One region of the Sphingomonas sp. NIC1 genome, then DNA from elsewhere that is predicted to be linked to it. Evidence: predicted binding sites of a transcription regulator. Region 1 holds the regulator's gene; each other region holds the start of a gene.
The links. The regulator LexA, encoded in region 1, represses DNA repair genes until DNA is damaged. The targets are predictions, from matches to a motif close to GTTCCNCNCTTGTTCT.
Positions count from the first base shown of each region.

Region 2: the regulator LexA is predicted to act here: its motif matches at 1,920-1,935, upstream of uvrA (excinuclease ABC subunit UvrA).
Region 3: the regulator LexA is predicted to act here: its motif matches at 1,844-1,859, upstream of A7E77_RS13540 (ATP-dependent helicase).
Region 4: the regulator LexA is predicted to act here: its motif matches at 2,068-2,083, upstream of radA (DNA repair protein RadA).

Region 1 is NZ_CP015521.1:192,803-196,514, forward strand. It holds gene A7E77_RS01025 (molybdopterin molybdotransferase MoeA) at 1-1,149, shown strand, start outside; gene lexA (transcriptional repressor LexA) at 1,208-1,900, shown strand; gene A7E77_RS01035 (ComEC/Rec2 family competence protein) at 2,172-3,712, opposite strand, start outside.
Region 2 is NZ_CP015521.1:1,832,485-1,836,196, forward strand. It holds gene uvrA (excinuclease ABC subunit UvrA) at 1-1,912, opposite strand, end outside; gene A7E77_RS08870 (hypothetical protein) at 2,043-2,411, shown strand; gene A7E77_RS08875 (TonB-dependent receptor domain-containing protein) at 2,778-3,712, shown strand, end outside.
Region 3 is NZ_CP015521.1:2,864,378-2,868,089, forward strand. It holds gene A7E77_RS13540 (ATP-dependent helicase) at 1-1,840, opposite strand, end outside; gene A7E77_RS13545 (MFS transporter) at 2,087-3,385, shown strand; gene A7E77_RS13550 (hypothetical protein) at 3,369-3,662, opposite strand; gene rsmD (16S rRNA (guanine(966)-N(2))-methyltransferase RsmD) at 3,681-3,712, opposite strand, start outside.
Region 4 is NZ_CP015521.1:3,008,209-3,011,920, forward strand. It holds gene A7E77_RS14165 (DUF2218 domain-containing protein) at 1-205, shown strand, start outside; gene A7E77_RS14170 (glycosyltransferase family 4 protein) at 670-1,827, opposite strand; gene radA (DNA repair protein RadA) at 2,105-3,478, shown strand.

The DNA.
Region 1 (3,712 bases):
CGGCTGTTCGCGCACGCCCCGCCAGTCGGGACCGAAACCGTGCCGCTCGCCGCCGCCGCCGGCCGCTGGGCGGCGGACGACATCGCCGCCCGCCGCACCCAGCCCGCCGCCGACCTGTCGGCGATGGACGGCTATGCGATCCGCTTCGCCGATCTGCCCGGACCCTGGACGCTGATCGGCGAAAGCGCCGCCGGTCGCCCCTTTACCGGCACCGTCGGGCCGGGCGAAACGGTACGCATCTTCACCGGCGCGGCCATGCCCGCCGGCGCCGACACGGTGATGGTGCAGGAAGAGGTGGGCGCGGACGGCACCACGATCCACCTGACTGGCGAAGGCCCGGCAACGCTCGGCCGCAACACCCGCCGCCGCGGCCTCGACTTTCACGCTTGGGATCGCCTGATCGCGCGGGGCGAGCGGCTGACGCCCGCGCGCATCGCCGTCGCCGCGACCGGCGGCATCGGCACGATCGCGGTCCACCGCCGAGTGCGCGTCGCCATCTGCGCGACGGGCGACGAACTGGTCGATCCGGGCACCGGCGGCGACCCTAGCGCGCTGCCCGAATCGAACCGCGCAATGCTGGCGGCGATGCTCGCCGACCTGCCGATCGAGCTGATCGACCTCGGCATCCTGCCCGATGACCTCGATCGCCTGCGCGACGCGTTCGGACGCGTCGACGCCGATCTGCTCGTCACCACCGGCGGCGCGTCCGTCGGCGACCACGATCTCGTGCGGCCGGCACTGGAGGCGGCGGGCGGCGTCATCGATTTCTGGCGGATCGCACTGCGGCCGGGCAAGCCGATGATGGCGGGACGGCGTGGCGCGATGCAGGTGCTGGGCCTGCCGGGCAACCCGGTATCCGCCTTCGTTACCGCCCTACTCTTCGTCAAACCATTGATCGCGCACCTGTCCGGCGCTGCGAACCCGCTGCCGCGCAGCACGATGGCGATCCTGGGCGAAGATTTGCCGGCCAACGGCCCGCGCACCGATTATTTGCGCGCCGAACTGCGCGACGGCCGCGCCTTTGCCTCGACCATTCAGGACAGTTCGATGCTGCTAACGCTGGCGCGCTCGCATTGCCTGATCGTGCGGCCGGTCGGTGCCCCCGTCGCGCGCGCGGGCGACTCGGCGGAAATCCTCGTCATCGCTTGACGCCCCACGAATTGTTCCCTAGAAGTTCCGCGTCTGTTCTGACGGGGAAGGACCGCTTATGCTCACGCGCAAGCAGCACGAGCTTGTATGCTTCATCAACGACCGGCTCGAGGAGACGGGCATCTCGCCGTCGTTCGAGGAGATGAAGGACGCGCTCGACCTAAAGTCCAAGTCCGGCGTCCACCGCCTGATCAGCGCGCTCGAGGAACGCAACTTCATCCGCCGCCTGCCCAACCGCGCGCGTGCGCTGGAAGTGCTGCGCATGCCGGAACGCTCCGAACGCAAGGCGCCGGAAACGCCCGCTCCCGCTGCGCCGCCGAGCCCGCCGGCTACGGGCAACGTGCGTCCCGCCCCCCCGCCCGCGAACGACGTCGTCGAAATCCCGCTGCACGGCCGGATCGCAGCCGGCGTGCCGATCGAGGCGTTCGAAGGCAGTTCGATGCTCGCCGTCCCCGCGGCCTTGCTCGGCACCGGCGAACATTATGCGCTGGAAGTGTCCGGCGATTCGATGGTCGAAGCCGGCATTCTCGACGGCGACTATGCGCTGATCCGCCGCACCGACATCGCCCGCGATGGCGAGATCGTCGTTGCGTTGATCGAGGATAGCGAGGCGACGCTCAAATATTTCCGTCGCGAAGGCGCGATGATCCGTCTCGATCCCGCCAACCGCGCCTATGAGCCGCAGCGCTACGTTCCCTCGCACGTCCGCGTGCAGGGCAAGTTGTCGGGTATCCTGCGCCGCTACGACTGACACGATCCCGGCGTGGTGGCGCGCCGCAACATACGATCGTCCGTGAGACTTTTGTGACTTTCCAAACGGCGCCTTCAGCCTTCCGTCGAGGGTAGGGCATCTCGGCTTCCCGCTCATTGGGTGGCTGAAAGTCCTTTAATATCAGATGTTCAGACAGGGGCATCATTGCGAGCGTAGCGAAGCAATGAAGGATCGACCCGAACTCCATGCCGCTACGGGAAGCAGCGCCCCGTCGCAAAGGCTCAGACCGAGACCAGCGCGCAGACTGGGGTCATCGCGGAGGCATGGCCGTCGGGATATCGTCCGGCCGAGGCGGGGCGACCTTGGCTCCCACCAGCCACGGATGCCGATCCCCTGGCTGCGTCACGGTCCGCACACACCCGCTCGCCAGGGTCAGCATGACGCCGCCGGTCCGCCGCAGCACGGGCGCGTCTAGCCGCAGCCAGCGCGGCCGGCACGCCCGCGGCAGCCGCCGGTCGCTCACCACGACGTCCGCCCTCCCGCAGGCCGCGACCACATCCCGCCATGCCAATTGGTAGCCGCTGCGGGTGGCCAGGACGCGGAACGACTGCCCTCCCCCGTCCCGCAGGACCGCCACGCACGCATCGCGGCTGCACCGCGCCTCCGGCAGATCGTCGAGCAGCCAAGGCTCGCCATCGGTCCCGCCATTTTCGGCAAGCATCGCCCGCGTATAGTCCCCGGCGCGATCGCGCAGCAGCGCCAGCCGACCGCCCACCCGAATCGCCATATGCCGCCCGTCCCCCGTCACCAGCAGATCGGGCGGCGGGGTCGACGCCGCCCAGACGGCACCGGCGACGATCGGCAGCACGCCGACCAAGCGTACGGGCGTACTCCACAGCGCCAGCCACAGCCCACCGGCGATCATCGACAGAAACGCCCCCAGCGGCATCGACGGCACCGCCAGCGACGCGCCCGGCGCATCCGCCACCACATGCGCCAGCCACAGCAGCCCGCGCAGCGCCCCATCGGTCAACCACCACACAGGCCCGCCCAGCCCGACCGTGTCCAGCACCAACGCGCCCGCCTCCAGCGGCATGACGACGAACGTCGTCAGCGGGATGGCGACGATATTGGCGGCAGCCCCGTACAGGCCCGCCTTGTGAAAGTGATAGACCGCGATCGGCATCAGCGCCGCCTCCACCACCACGCCCGTCAGCAACAGCGACCCGAGCCCGCGTACCAGACGGCGTGCGCGCGCTTCCTCCCGCGGCTCGAACCACCCGCGCACCCTTGGATGCTCGTGCAGCGCAACGATCGCCACGATCGCGGCGAACGACAGCTGGAAGCTCGGCCCGACCAGCGCTTCTGGCCGCACCGCCAGCACGACCATCGCGCCCGCCGCAACCAGCCGCAGCGTCATCGCCTCCCGCCCCATCGCCAGCGCCGCCAGCACCAGCAGCGCGGCGACGCACGATCGGATCGTGGGAACCTGGGATCCGGTGAGCAACGTATAGCCGATGGCGGCCAACGCCCCCATCCCAGCAGCGACCAACGGCAACCGGACGCGAATGGCGAGCCACGGCCACAGCGCGAGTAGTCGCAACGTCACGAACATCGTCGCCGCCACCGCCGCGGTGATGTGCAGCCCGCTGACCGACAGCAGATGCGCCAGCCCCGCCCGCCGCATCGCCTCCGCATCGGGCTCGCTGATCGCCCCCTCGTCTCCGGTCGCCAGCGCCGCCGCGATGCCGCCCCGGCTCCCCTCCAGCCGATCGGTGATATGTGCCGTCAGGCGTCGCCGCAGGCTGCCCTCCGGCATGCCGGGCGACACCAGCTCCACCGGCGCGAACC
Region 2 (3,712 bases), 1.6 Mb from region 1:
CGCGGGCGTTGTGGACGGTCAGTTTCTTGCCGTTGCCCTTGCGGCGTTGCGCGGGGACGGGGACTTCGCGGGTGCCGTTGAGGTAATCGGCGGTGATGCTGGTCTTGCTCTTGAGCAATTGCTTGAGCGTGCCCTGCGCCACGATCTGGCCGCCGTGGACGCCGGCGCCCGGCCCCATGTCGATGACGTAATCGGCGGTGCGGATCGCATCCTCGTCATGCTCGACCACCAGCACGGTGTTGCCGAGGTCGCGCAGGCGGCGGAGCGTCGCGAGCAGCATGTCGTTGTCGCGCTGGTGCAGGCCGATGCTGGGTTCGTCGAGGACGTACAGCACGCCCGACAGGCCGCTGCCGATCTGCGACGCCAGGCGGATACGCTGGCTCTCGCCGCCCGACAGCGTGCCCGACGTGCGATCGAGGTTGAGGTAATCGAGGCCGACATTGTTGAGGAAGCCCAGGCGCTCGACGATCTCCTTCAGGATGCGTTCGGCGATCGCGCGCTGCTGGTCGCCGAGATGGTTGGGCAGATCGGTGAAGAAGGCGAGCGCGTCGACCACGCTGAGGTGCGTGGCGTGGGCGATGTCCGTATGCGCGATCTTGACCGCGAGCGCTTCGGGCTTGAGGCGCGCGCCGTGGCAGACCTCGCACGGGCGCGACGACTGGTATTTGCCCAGCTCCTCGCGCATCCACGCGCTCTCGGTCTGGAGCAGGCGGCGGTTGAGGTTGCCGATCACGCCCTCGAACGGTTTCTTGACGTCGTAGCTCTTCTTGCCGTCGACGAAGGTGAGCGTGACCGCCTTGCCCTTGGTGCCGAACAGGATGACGTCCTGCGTTTCGGGATGCAGGTCCTTCCACGGCGTATCGAGGTCGAATTTATATTCGCGCGCGAGGGAGCCGAGGACCTGCATGTAATAGGGGCTGGGCGGGTTGGACTTCGCCCAGGGGACGACGGCGCCCTTCTTGATGCTGAGGTCGTGATTGGGGACGACGAGGTCTTCGTCGAACAGCAGCTTTTCGCCGAGGCCGTCGCACGCCGGGCAGGCGCCCTGGGGGGCGTTGAAGCTGAACAGGCGCGGCTCGATCTCCGCGATGGTGAAGCCGCTGATCGGGCAGGCGAACTTTTCGCTGAACACGATGCGGCCGGCGGGCGCGTTGTCGCCGAGGACTTCGGACTTGGGGGTGTGCGGTTCGACGGGATCGGCCGGGTCGATATAGGCGAGGCCGTCGGCGAGCTTCAGCGCGGTTTCGAAGCTTTCGGCCAGCCGCGTGGCGGCATCGGCGCGGACGACGAGGCGGTCGACGACGATCTCGATGTCGTGCTTGTATTTCTTGTCGAGTGCGGGGGCTTCGTCGATCTCATGGATCGTGCCGTCGATGCGGACGCGGGTGAAGCCCGCCTTCTGCCATTCGGCGAGTTCCTTGCGATATTCGCCCTTCCGCCCGCGCACGACGGGGGCGAGCAGGTACAGGCGCGTGCCCTCGGGCAGCGCCATGACGCGGTCGACCATCTGGCTGACCGTCTGCGCGGCGATCGGCTCGCCGGTGGCGGGCGAATAGGGGATGCCGACGCGCGCCCAGAGCAGGCGCATGTAATCGTAGATTTCGGTGACGGTCGCGACGGTGGAGCGCGGGTTGCGCGAGGTCGTCTTCTGCTCGATCGAGATGGCGGGCGACAGGCCCTCGATATGGTCGACGTCGGGCTTCTGCATCAGCTCGAGGAACTGGCGCGCATAGGCCGACAGCGATTCGACGTAGCGACGCTGCCCCTCGGCATAGATGGTGTCGAAGGCGAGGCTCGATTTGCCAGACCCCGACAGGCCGGTGATGACCGTCAGCGTGTCGCGGGGGATGTCGACGTCGACGTCCTTGAGATTGTGCTCGCGCGCGCCGCGGACGGAGATTTTGGTCAGCATGAAGCGGGTTCTACTTCTGTTCTGTTTCTGATGCTAGTCTGGCAGGTAGGAACGCTTGCGCGCGATTTCGAGCCACATTGAAAGCAAGGCGGCGGTGTCTTACGTCTGTGCCACACGAGGAGAAGGCGCGATGGGCAAGAAGCACAAGAAGGCGAAGCTTCCGAAGGAAGTGCTGGGCGTGAAGCTGCCCAAGGAGGTGCGCGAGGTGGGCGGGGCGCTGCTGGAGAAGGCGAACAGCCCGCAGGGGCGCGAGATGCTGGCGGCGGGGCTGACGATGGCGGCGGCTGCGGCGACCGCGGCGCTGGCCAAGGGACGCACCGAGCGCGCCGCCAAGCCGGACGCGCCGCGCCCGCCCGAGGCACCGGTGCCGCCCGTGCCCCCGGTGCCGCCCGTCCCGCCGCAGGGCACGCAGACCCAGCCCGATCCGCAGGCGATCGCCGAGGCGGTGGGCAAGGCGGCGGAGGCGATGCTGGGGCGATTGTTTGGTCGGAAAGACTGACGCGGCGGGGTTTGCGCGGCGCTCACTGTCCGTCCGACATATGGGCCGATTGTATGGCGCCGGGACCGTCCAGGGTGCACCCGCGATGATGTCCATTTAGCGCCGCGAGCGATAGCGATCAGTCCGCGCGCCCGTGTGCGCCATCGCTCCGCGCGGCGGAGATGCGAGGGTGGCATTTCCGCATTCCGCCAGTCGCGGCAACTTGGGGTCGGTGACCGGGCCTTCCGCGCAACATAGCACCACTCGCTGTGGCTGTTTTGCAACGCAACGTTGCTGAAAGCGGAAATAGGTCAGTAGTACGTGCTTTACGCGAGCAAGACAGTCACACAAGCGTCACGCAGTCCAGAAGACTGACATTCCAAATCGATGACGCATGGGGCGACCGAAAACGGCGCCGTTGCAAAGGGGATATACGTGACGAAAACCGCTCGATTCGATGTGACGCGCAAGGCGGCTCTGCTCGCCGCGGCGACGCCGCTGGCGCTGGTGCTGGGGGCCGCTCCGACGTTCGCGCAGACCGCGACGCAGACGCCCGCGCAGCTCGAGATCAAGGATCAGCAGACCGATCCGACCACGACGCAGGGCGCGAGCGATCAGGACAAGGCGAGCGACATCGTCGTCACCGGTTCGCTGTTCCGTCGCACCGACACCGAAACCCCGTCGCCGGTCACCGTGCTGACCAGCGACACGCTGGCCAAGGCAGGCATCACCACCGCGTCGGACGCGATCCGTTCGATCTCGGCGGACAGCGCGGGCTCGATCGGCACCGGCTTCCAGTCGGGCTTCTCGGCCGGTGGTTCGGCCGTGTCGCTGCGCGGCCTCGGCGTCTCGTCGACGCTGGTGCTGATCGACGGGCTGCGCTCGGCCAATTTCCCGCTGAACGACGACGGCCATAACGCCTATGTCGACCTCAACTCGATTCCGTTCAGCTTGGTCGACCGGATCGAAGTGCTGAAGGACGGCGCATCGTCGACCTATGGCGCGGATGCGATCGGCGGCGTCGTCAACGTGATCCTGAAGAAGCACTTCACCGGCATCGACGGCCTGGTCGAGGGCGGCGTCGCTGAGCGCGGCGATGCCAGCCACCAGCGCGCGCAGCTGACGCTGGGCTATGGCGATTATGACCGCCAGGGCTTCAACGTCTACCTGAACGGCGAATATCAGCGCGACGGCCGCGTGTCGAACCACAGCCGCGGCTTCCCATACAACACGCAGGACCTGACCTCGATCGGCGGCCTGGACAATAACGCGTCCGACCAGTCGCTGACCGTCAACGTCCCGACCGCCTATGTCACGCGCGT
Region 3 (3,712 bases), 740 kb from region 1:
CGCGGCGCCGCGCGCGGGTGATCGCGACATAGGCGAGGCGGCGCTCCTCCTCCAGGCTGCGCGTGCCGCCTTCGTCGATCGCACGTTGGGAGGGGAACAGGCCCTCTTCCCAACCGACCAGGAAGACGGTGTCGAATTCGAGGCCCTTGGCGGCGTGGATCGTCATGATCGTCACCTCGGGCGCCTGCACCGCGCCGTCCTTGTCCATGACGAGGCTGACGTGTTCCAAGAACGCACCGAGCGATTCATATTCCTCCATCGCGCGGACGAGTTCGGACAGGTTTTCGAGCCGCCCGGACGCCTCGACCGACTTTTCGGCCTGCCACATCGCGGTATAGCCCGATTCGTCGAGCATCTGCCGCGCGAGTTCGGCATGCGGCAGGTCGCGTGCCCGGTCGCGCCAGCGGGCGATGTCGCCGACGAAATTGCCGAGCGCGCGGCGCGCCTGCGGGGTCAGTTCGTCGGTGTCGAGGATGCGCGCGGCGGCAATGGTGAGCGGCACGCCCTCGGCGCGGGCGAGCTGGTGGATCTTGGCGATCGCCTTGTCGCCAAGGCCGCGCTTGGGGACGTTGACGATGCGTTCGAAGGCCAGATCGTCCGACGGCTGGTTGACGATGCGGAGATAGGCAAGCGCGTCGCGGATTTCGGCGCGTTCGTAGAAGCGATAGCCGCCGACGATGCGGTACGGCATGCCGATCGAGATGAAGCGGTCTTCGAACTCGCGCGTCTGGTGCTGCGCGCGGACGAGGATGGCGATATGGTCGAGCGGGGTGCCGTTCCGCTGCGCCGCCTCGATCTCGTCGCTAACCCGGCGGGCTTCTTCGGGCCCGTCCCACACCCCCAGTACGCGGACCTTTTCGCCCACATCGAGTTCGGTCCACAGCGTCTTGCCGAGCCGCCCGCCGTTATGCGCGATCACGCCAGATGCGGCGCCGAGGATGTGGGGCGTCGACCGGTAATTCTGTTCGAGGCGGATCACCTTGGCGCCGGGAAAATCCTTCTCGAACTTCAGGATGTTTTCGACCTGCGCGCCGCGCCACGAATAGATGGACTGATCATCGTCGCCGACACAGGCGATGTTCTTGCGCGTCTGCGCCAGCAGCCGCAGCCAGAGATACTGGACGATGTTGGTGTCCTGATATTCGTCCACCATGATGTATTTGAAGCGCTCCTGATAGGTGCGCAGCACGTCGGCATGCGTCTTCAGGATGGTGAGCATGTGGAGTAGCAGGTCGCCGAAGTCGCAGGCGTTCACGCTGCGCAGCCGCGCCTGATATTGCGCGTACAGTTCGCCGCCGCGCCCGTTGGCGTAGCGTTCGCTCTCGCCGGCATCGATATCGGCGGGGACCAGGCCCCTGTTCTTCCAATCGTCGATCAGGCCGGCGAGGCTGCGCGCGGGGAAGCGCTTTTCGTCGATGTCGGCAGCAACAATCAGTTGCTTGAGCAGCCGCAGCTGATCGTCGGTGTCGAGGATCGTGAAGTTCGACTGCAACCCGACCAGCTCGGCATGGCGGCGGAGCATCTTGGCGCCGATCGCGTGGAAGGTGCCGAGCCACGGCATGCCCTCCACCGCGTCGCCGACCATCCGGCCGACGCGCTCGCGCATTTCGCGCGCGGCCTTGTTGGTGAAGGTGACGGCGAGAATTTCGGACGGCCACGCCTTGCGCGTCCACAGCAGATGCGCGAGCCGCGCGGTCAGCGCCGCGGTCTTGCCCGTACCCGCGCCGGCCAGCATCAGCACCGGGCCTTCGGTGGTGAGCACCGCGTCGCGCTGCGGTGGGTTCAACCCCTTGAGATACGGCGGATCCTGCAGGGCGGCGGGGGAGGCGGTGTCGGTCACCGGCGAACAGGTAGGGAACGGCGCTTGGCTCGGCAAGCTGCGAGCGCGGCAAGCCCGGAAAAATCGGGGCAGCCACCGGTGCGGCCGCCCCGTAGTTCAGGGAGCACCAGTCGACAGAAAGGCGACCGATACATCGCGACCCACAGGGGGAGGGGAGTCGCGGTGGCACCCCGCTAGCGGCCGAATGTTGCGAAGGGATGGCAACTTTGTTGCCAGATGCCTTTATTTGGGGGTTAGAAGGGCGGCATGAGCCAATCCCCTGCCGCCACAGTCCCAGACGCCGCCGGCACGCCAGCCTCGCCGCGCCGGATTCTGACCGCGAGCCTCGTCGGCACGGCGGTGGAATTCTACGATTTCTACATTTACGCCACCGCCGCGGCGCTGGTGTTTCCGGCGCTGTTCTTTCCGGGGGAAAGTGCGTCGGCGCGGCAGATGATGAGCTTCGCGAGTTTCGCCGTGGCCTTCTTCGCGCGGCCGATCGGTGCGGCGGTGTTCGGGCATTTCGGCGACCGGATCGGGCGCAAGTCGACCCTGGTCGCCAGCCTGTTGCTGATGGGCGGATCGACGGTCGCGATCGCCTTCCTGCCGACCTATCGACAATTCGGCATCTGGGCGCCGCTGCTGTTGTGCCTGATGCGATTGGGGCAGGGGCTCGGGCTGGGCGGCGAATGGGGCGGCGCCGCGCTGCTCGCGGTCGAGAACGCACCGCCGCATCGGCGCAACACCTGGGGCATGTTCCCGCCGCTGGGGGCGCCGGTCGGCTTCATCCTGGCGAACGGATTGTTCCTGCTGCTGGGGTTGATGCTGAGCGACGGGCAGTTCCGCGCCTGGGGGTGGCGCCTGCCGTTCCTGGTGAGCGCAGTGCTGGTCGCGCTCGGCCTCTGGATCCGGCTGAAGCTGACCGAGACGCCCGCCTTCGTCGAGGCGGCCAAGGCCGAAGCGCTGCCCAAGGTGCCGCTCGCGACGCTGTTCGCCGGTCATGGCCGCGCGCTGCTGGCCGGCACCGGCGGGGTGGTGGCGTGCTTCGCGCTCTTCTACCTCGCGACCGCCTTTACGCTGAGCTACGGCACGACGACGCTGGGCTATGACAAGACGGCGCTGCTCGGCGTCGAGCTGGTCGCGATCCTGTTTCTCGCCGCGGGCGTGATCGTCGCGAGCGTGCTGGCGGACCGTACGGGGGCGGAGCGGATGCTGGTGATCGGCTTTCTGGGCTGTATCGTCGCCGGCGCGCTGATGGGGCCGATGCTGGGTGCCGGATCGCTGTTCGTGGTGTTCGCGTGGCTGGCCTTTGCCTTGTTCGTGATGGGCTTTGCCTATGGCCCGCTCGGCGGCTGGCTGCCGACGCTGTTTCCGGCGGGCGTGCGCTACACCGGCGTGTCGATGACGTTCAACGTCGGCGGCATCCTGGGCGGGGCGCTCGCGCCGATCGCGGCACAGGCACTGGCCGCGCGGGGGCTGTGGTGGATCGGGCTGTATCTGGTCGCGGCGGGCCTCGTAAGCCTCGCCGGCCTCGCACTGTTGCCGCGGATCAGGACCGCCGACTGAACCAGCGCGGCCAGCGCGACACGCTGCGTTTCGGAACGTCGGCCTCGGAATAGCCGGTGGCGTTGAGCAGGAAGCTGGCGAGCAGCAGCGCCTGGTTGCGGCTCAGCACCAGCCGCGTCGTCGCGATCTGCTGATTGTCGAGCGCCTGTGCGGACGGCGTCGTCTGCACCTCCAGCTCGATGCCCTTGGGCAAGGGATGATGCACCCATCCGACCACCGCCTGCGGCCCCGAGCGTCGCGGGGCATCGTAATGGTGGGGAATGAACTGCGTCGCCATGGCTCCCTCCTGTTGCGATCAGGCGGCCCGCAAGAGTGTCACACGGGCCT
Region 4 (3,712 bases), 590 kb from region 1:
GGTGGCCTTTACCGAGGAAGAGGGAACGATCACCTTTCCCAACGGATCGGTGCTGGCGATGCGGGCGGACAGCGAGAGTTTGGATCTGGTGCTGACCGTGCCCGAGGGCGAGGACATGGGCCGTATGCGCGAGGTGGTGGCAAGCCACCTCGACCGGTTCGCGTTTCGCGAGGCGCCGCTGACGTTCGATTGGCGGGAGGGGTAAGGGCTTTCTGTCCTTCGTCATTCCGGCGAAGGCGGGAATGACGAAGGGGAGTGTTCACCCGAAGACGCGACGTAGAAAGAAGATCGGGTGACGCGGAGGCGCGGGCAGAAAGAGTGGGGCGGGTGTCGCTGTCTCTCCGATCGAAGAGACGGCGCAGGCCTTTAAATCCTACCGTCCGTCATTCCCGCGGAGGCGGGAATCCATAACCTCTGACGTTTCGCTTCCATCGCAGACGTTAGCGTGTCTGGATTCCCGCCTTCGCGGGAATGACGTGTGTGGGTGGGGGCGCGGACGGTATACGTGCGCTGGCAGGGCGTTAGCGGGGGGTTCGTCGCTGCCAGCACGCGATCCCATCGTCACCCCGGACCAAGTCCGGGGTGACGGGTCTTCTGGGATTGGTGTAGGGGCCCCTTCAGGGCGTCCGCCCGCTAGGACACGACAAGAGCTGCGGCGGGATGCGGCGCCTAGCGAGCGGCGGACTGTCCGTCGTGCAGTTCCAGGTACGTGTCGAGCACCGCCTGGTTCGCCGTGTCCCAGCGGTATTGCGCGGCCTTGGCGTGGCCGGCTTCGCCCATGCTGGCCTTCAGCGCGGGGTTGGCGACGATGCGTTCGATGGCGTCGGCATAGCCCGCAATGTCTTTCGGATCGACGAGGAAGCCGGTGACGCCGTCCTCCACAAGATCGACCGCGCCGGTGGCGCGCGCCGCGACGACGGGGACGCCGGCGGCCATGGCTTCGGTGGTGACGTTGCCGAAGGTTTCGGTGATCGAGGGGTTGAAGAAGACGTCCATCGACGCGACCGCGCGCCCGAGGTCGTCGCCCGACTGGAAGCCGACGAAGATCGCGTGCGGGGCTTGTTGCGCGAACCAGTCTTCCGCCGGGCCCTTGCCGACGACGAGCACCTTGTGCGGCACGCCGCGGCGGGTGAGCTCTTTCACCACCTCGGCAAAGACGTCGAGGCCCTTTTCCTTCACCAGCCGGCCGAGGAAGCCGATCGCGACCTCATGATCGGCGATGCCGAGGCTGCGGCGCCAGGCACAATCGCGCCGGTCCGGCGTGAAGCGATCGTGATCGATGCCGCGTGACCAGATGGTGATCGGTGTCGTGACGCCCCATTCGCGAAGCGCTTCGCCCATGCTGGGGCTGGGCGGCATGACGCGATCGACGCGGTTGTAGAAGCGCGTCATGATCGCCTTGATCATTGGTTCGATGAAGCCGATCCGATAATAGCGGAAATAGGTTTCGAAGCGCGTGTGGAACGACGCGACCGAGGGCACGCCGTGGCGGCGTGCCCAGGTGACCGCACCGTGATTGAGGAATTCGGGCGCGGAGACGTGGACGATGTTGGGCGCGAACGCCTCCAGATCCTCACGCGTCGCTTTGGGCAGATAGCGGCCCAGGCGATATTCGGCGCGGCCGCCGGGCATCGGGATCGCCGGCACCGACACGAGGTCGCCGGTCGGCGGGAAGGCGGGCGGATCGATCGTCGGCGAATAGACGCGGACCTGCACGCCGCGGTCGAGCAAGTGGCGCACGAGCAGGTTCAGCGCCTGGTTGGCGCCGTCGCGGGTGTAATTGTAATTGCCGCTGAAGAGCGCGACACGAAGGTCCGACGGGTGCATGATGGCGCCGGCCATAGCGTTGCGATTGCGGCGTGACTATGTCGCTTGGGGGTGGTTGTCGACGGTTGGTCTTGTCGCGCGTGCGGTTGCCTCATCCACTCCGTCACCCCGGACTGGTTCCGGGGTCCACCGGGCGGCAGGGGGACGGCTGGAGGCTCGGGACTCCCCCGTGCGGATAAGTGGACCCCGGAACTAGTCCGGGGTGACGGGGGATGCGAAGCGAGCGCAGACCCAAAATCTGTTCCCTTATCGTTCTCATTCCGCTACACCCGTCGCCATGGCGAAACCGCAGAAACGATATGTGTGCCAGGCGTGCGGATCGGTGTCGCATCGCTGGGCGGGGCAGTGCGGCGATTGCGCTGAATGGAATACGCTGGTCGAAGAGGCGGGTGCGGTCGTTACGCCGTTCCAGGCCAAGCATAATCTGCACACCGGTGGGCGGACGGTGCAGCTGGTCGGGCTGGATGCCGAGATCGCGCTGCCCGAACGGATGGCGACGGGAATCGCCGAGCTGGACCGGGCACTGGGTGGCGGCTTCGTCGAAGGGTCGGCGACGCTGATCGGTGGCGATCCGGGGATCGGCAAGTCGACATTGCTGCTGCAGGCGGCGGCGAAGTTCGCGCTGGCCGGGCGGTCGGTCGCTTATGTGTCGGGCGAAGAAGCGGCGGACCAGGTCCGGCTGCGCGCGCGGCGGCTGGGTCTGGGAAGCGCGCCGGTGCAGCTCGCCGCGGCGACCTCAGTACGCGATATCCTGACGACGCTGTCGATCGGCGCGCCGCCGGCATTGCTGGTGATCGATTCGATCCAGACGATGCACAGCGACCTGATCGAGGGCGCGCCGGGCACGGTCAGTCAGGTGCGCGCATCGGCGCAGGAACTGATCCGCTTCGCCAAGGAACGCGGGACCGCGCTGGTGCTCGTCGGCCATGTCACTAAAGACGGGTCGATCGCGGGGCCGCGCGTGCTGGAACATATGGTCGACACGGTGCTGAGCTTCGAAGGAGAACGCAGCCACCAGTATCGCATCCTGCGGTCGATCAAGAACCGCTTCGGTGGAACGGACGAGATCGGCGTGTTCTCGATGCAGAGCGAGGGGCTGGCCGAAGTCGCCAATCCGTCGGCGCTGTTCCTGACGCAGCGCGATGAGGGGGTGAGCGGGACGACTGTGTTCCCGGCGCTGGAGGGGACGCGGCCGGTGCTGGTGGAGATCCAGGCGCTGGTCGTGCGCCTCGCCAGCGGTGCGACGCCGCGGCGTGCGGTGGTCGGCTGGGACAGCGGGCGGCTGGCTATGATCCTGGCGGTGCTGGAGGCGCGGTGTGGTCTGAGCTTTGCGACGGCGGAAGTCTATCTGAACATTGCGGGCGGCTATCGCGTGCAGGACCCGGCGGCGGACATGGCGGTCGCGGCGGCGCTGGTGTCGGCGCTGTCCGAGCGGCCGGTGCCGGTCGATGCGGTGGCGTTCGGCGAGGTCGCGCTGTCGGGCGAGCTGCGCCCGGTGGCGCATGGCGCGCTGCGGCTGAAGGAGGCGGGGAAGCTCGGCTTCGAACGCGCGATGGTGCCGATCGCGCTGGCCAAGGACGACAGCGCATTGCGGCTGACGGGGTTCCGGACGCTGGGGCAGTTCGTGGATCATATGCTGGGGCGGGGGTGAGGGGCTTCGGCGGGTTCGCAGGGAGAGGCGGGGCGGTTGTCTTGCTCCGCCCATGGCTCGTTTCTGCCGTCGTCCCGTCACCGCCGTCATTCCCGCGCAGGCGGGAATCCATAACCTCTGACGTTGCGGCTCTCTCGCTAACGGTAGCGCATCTGGATTCCCGCCTGCGCGGGAATGACGGCGGTGGGTGGGGAAGGCGGGGCGGCAAACGCCGGGCGCCACACGCATGTCGTG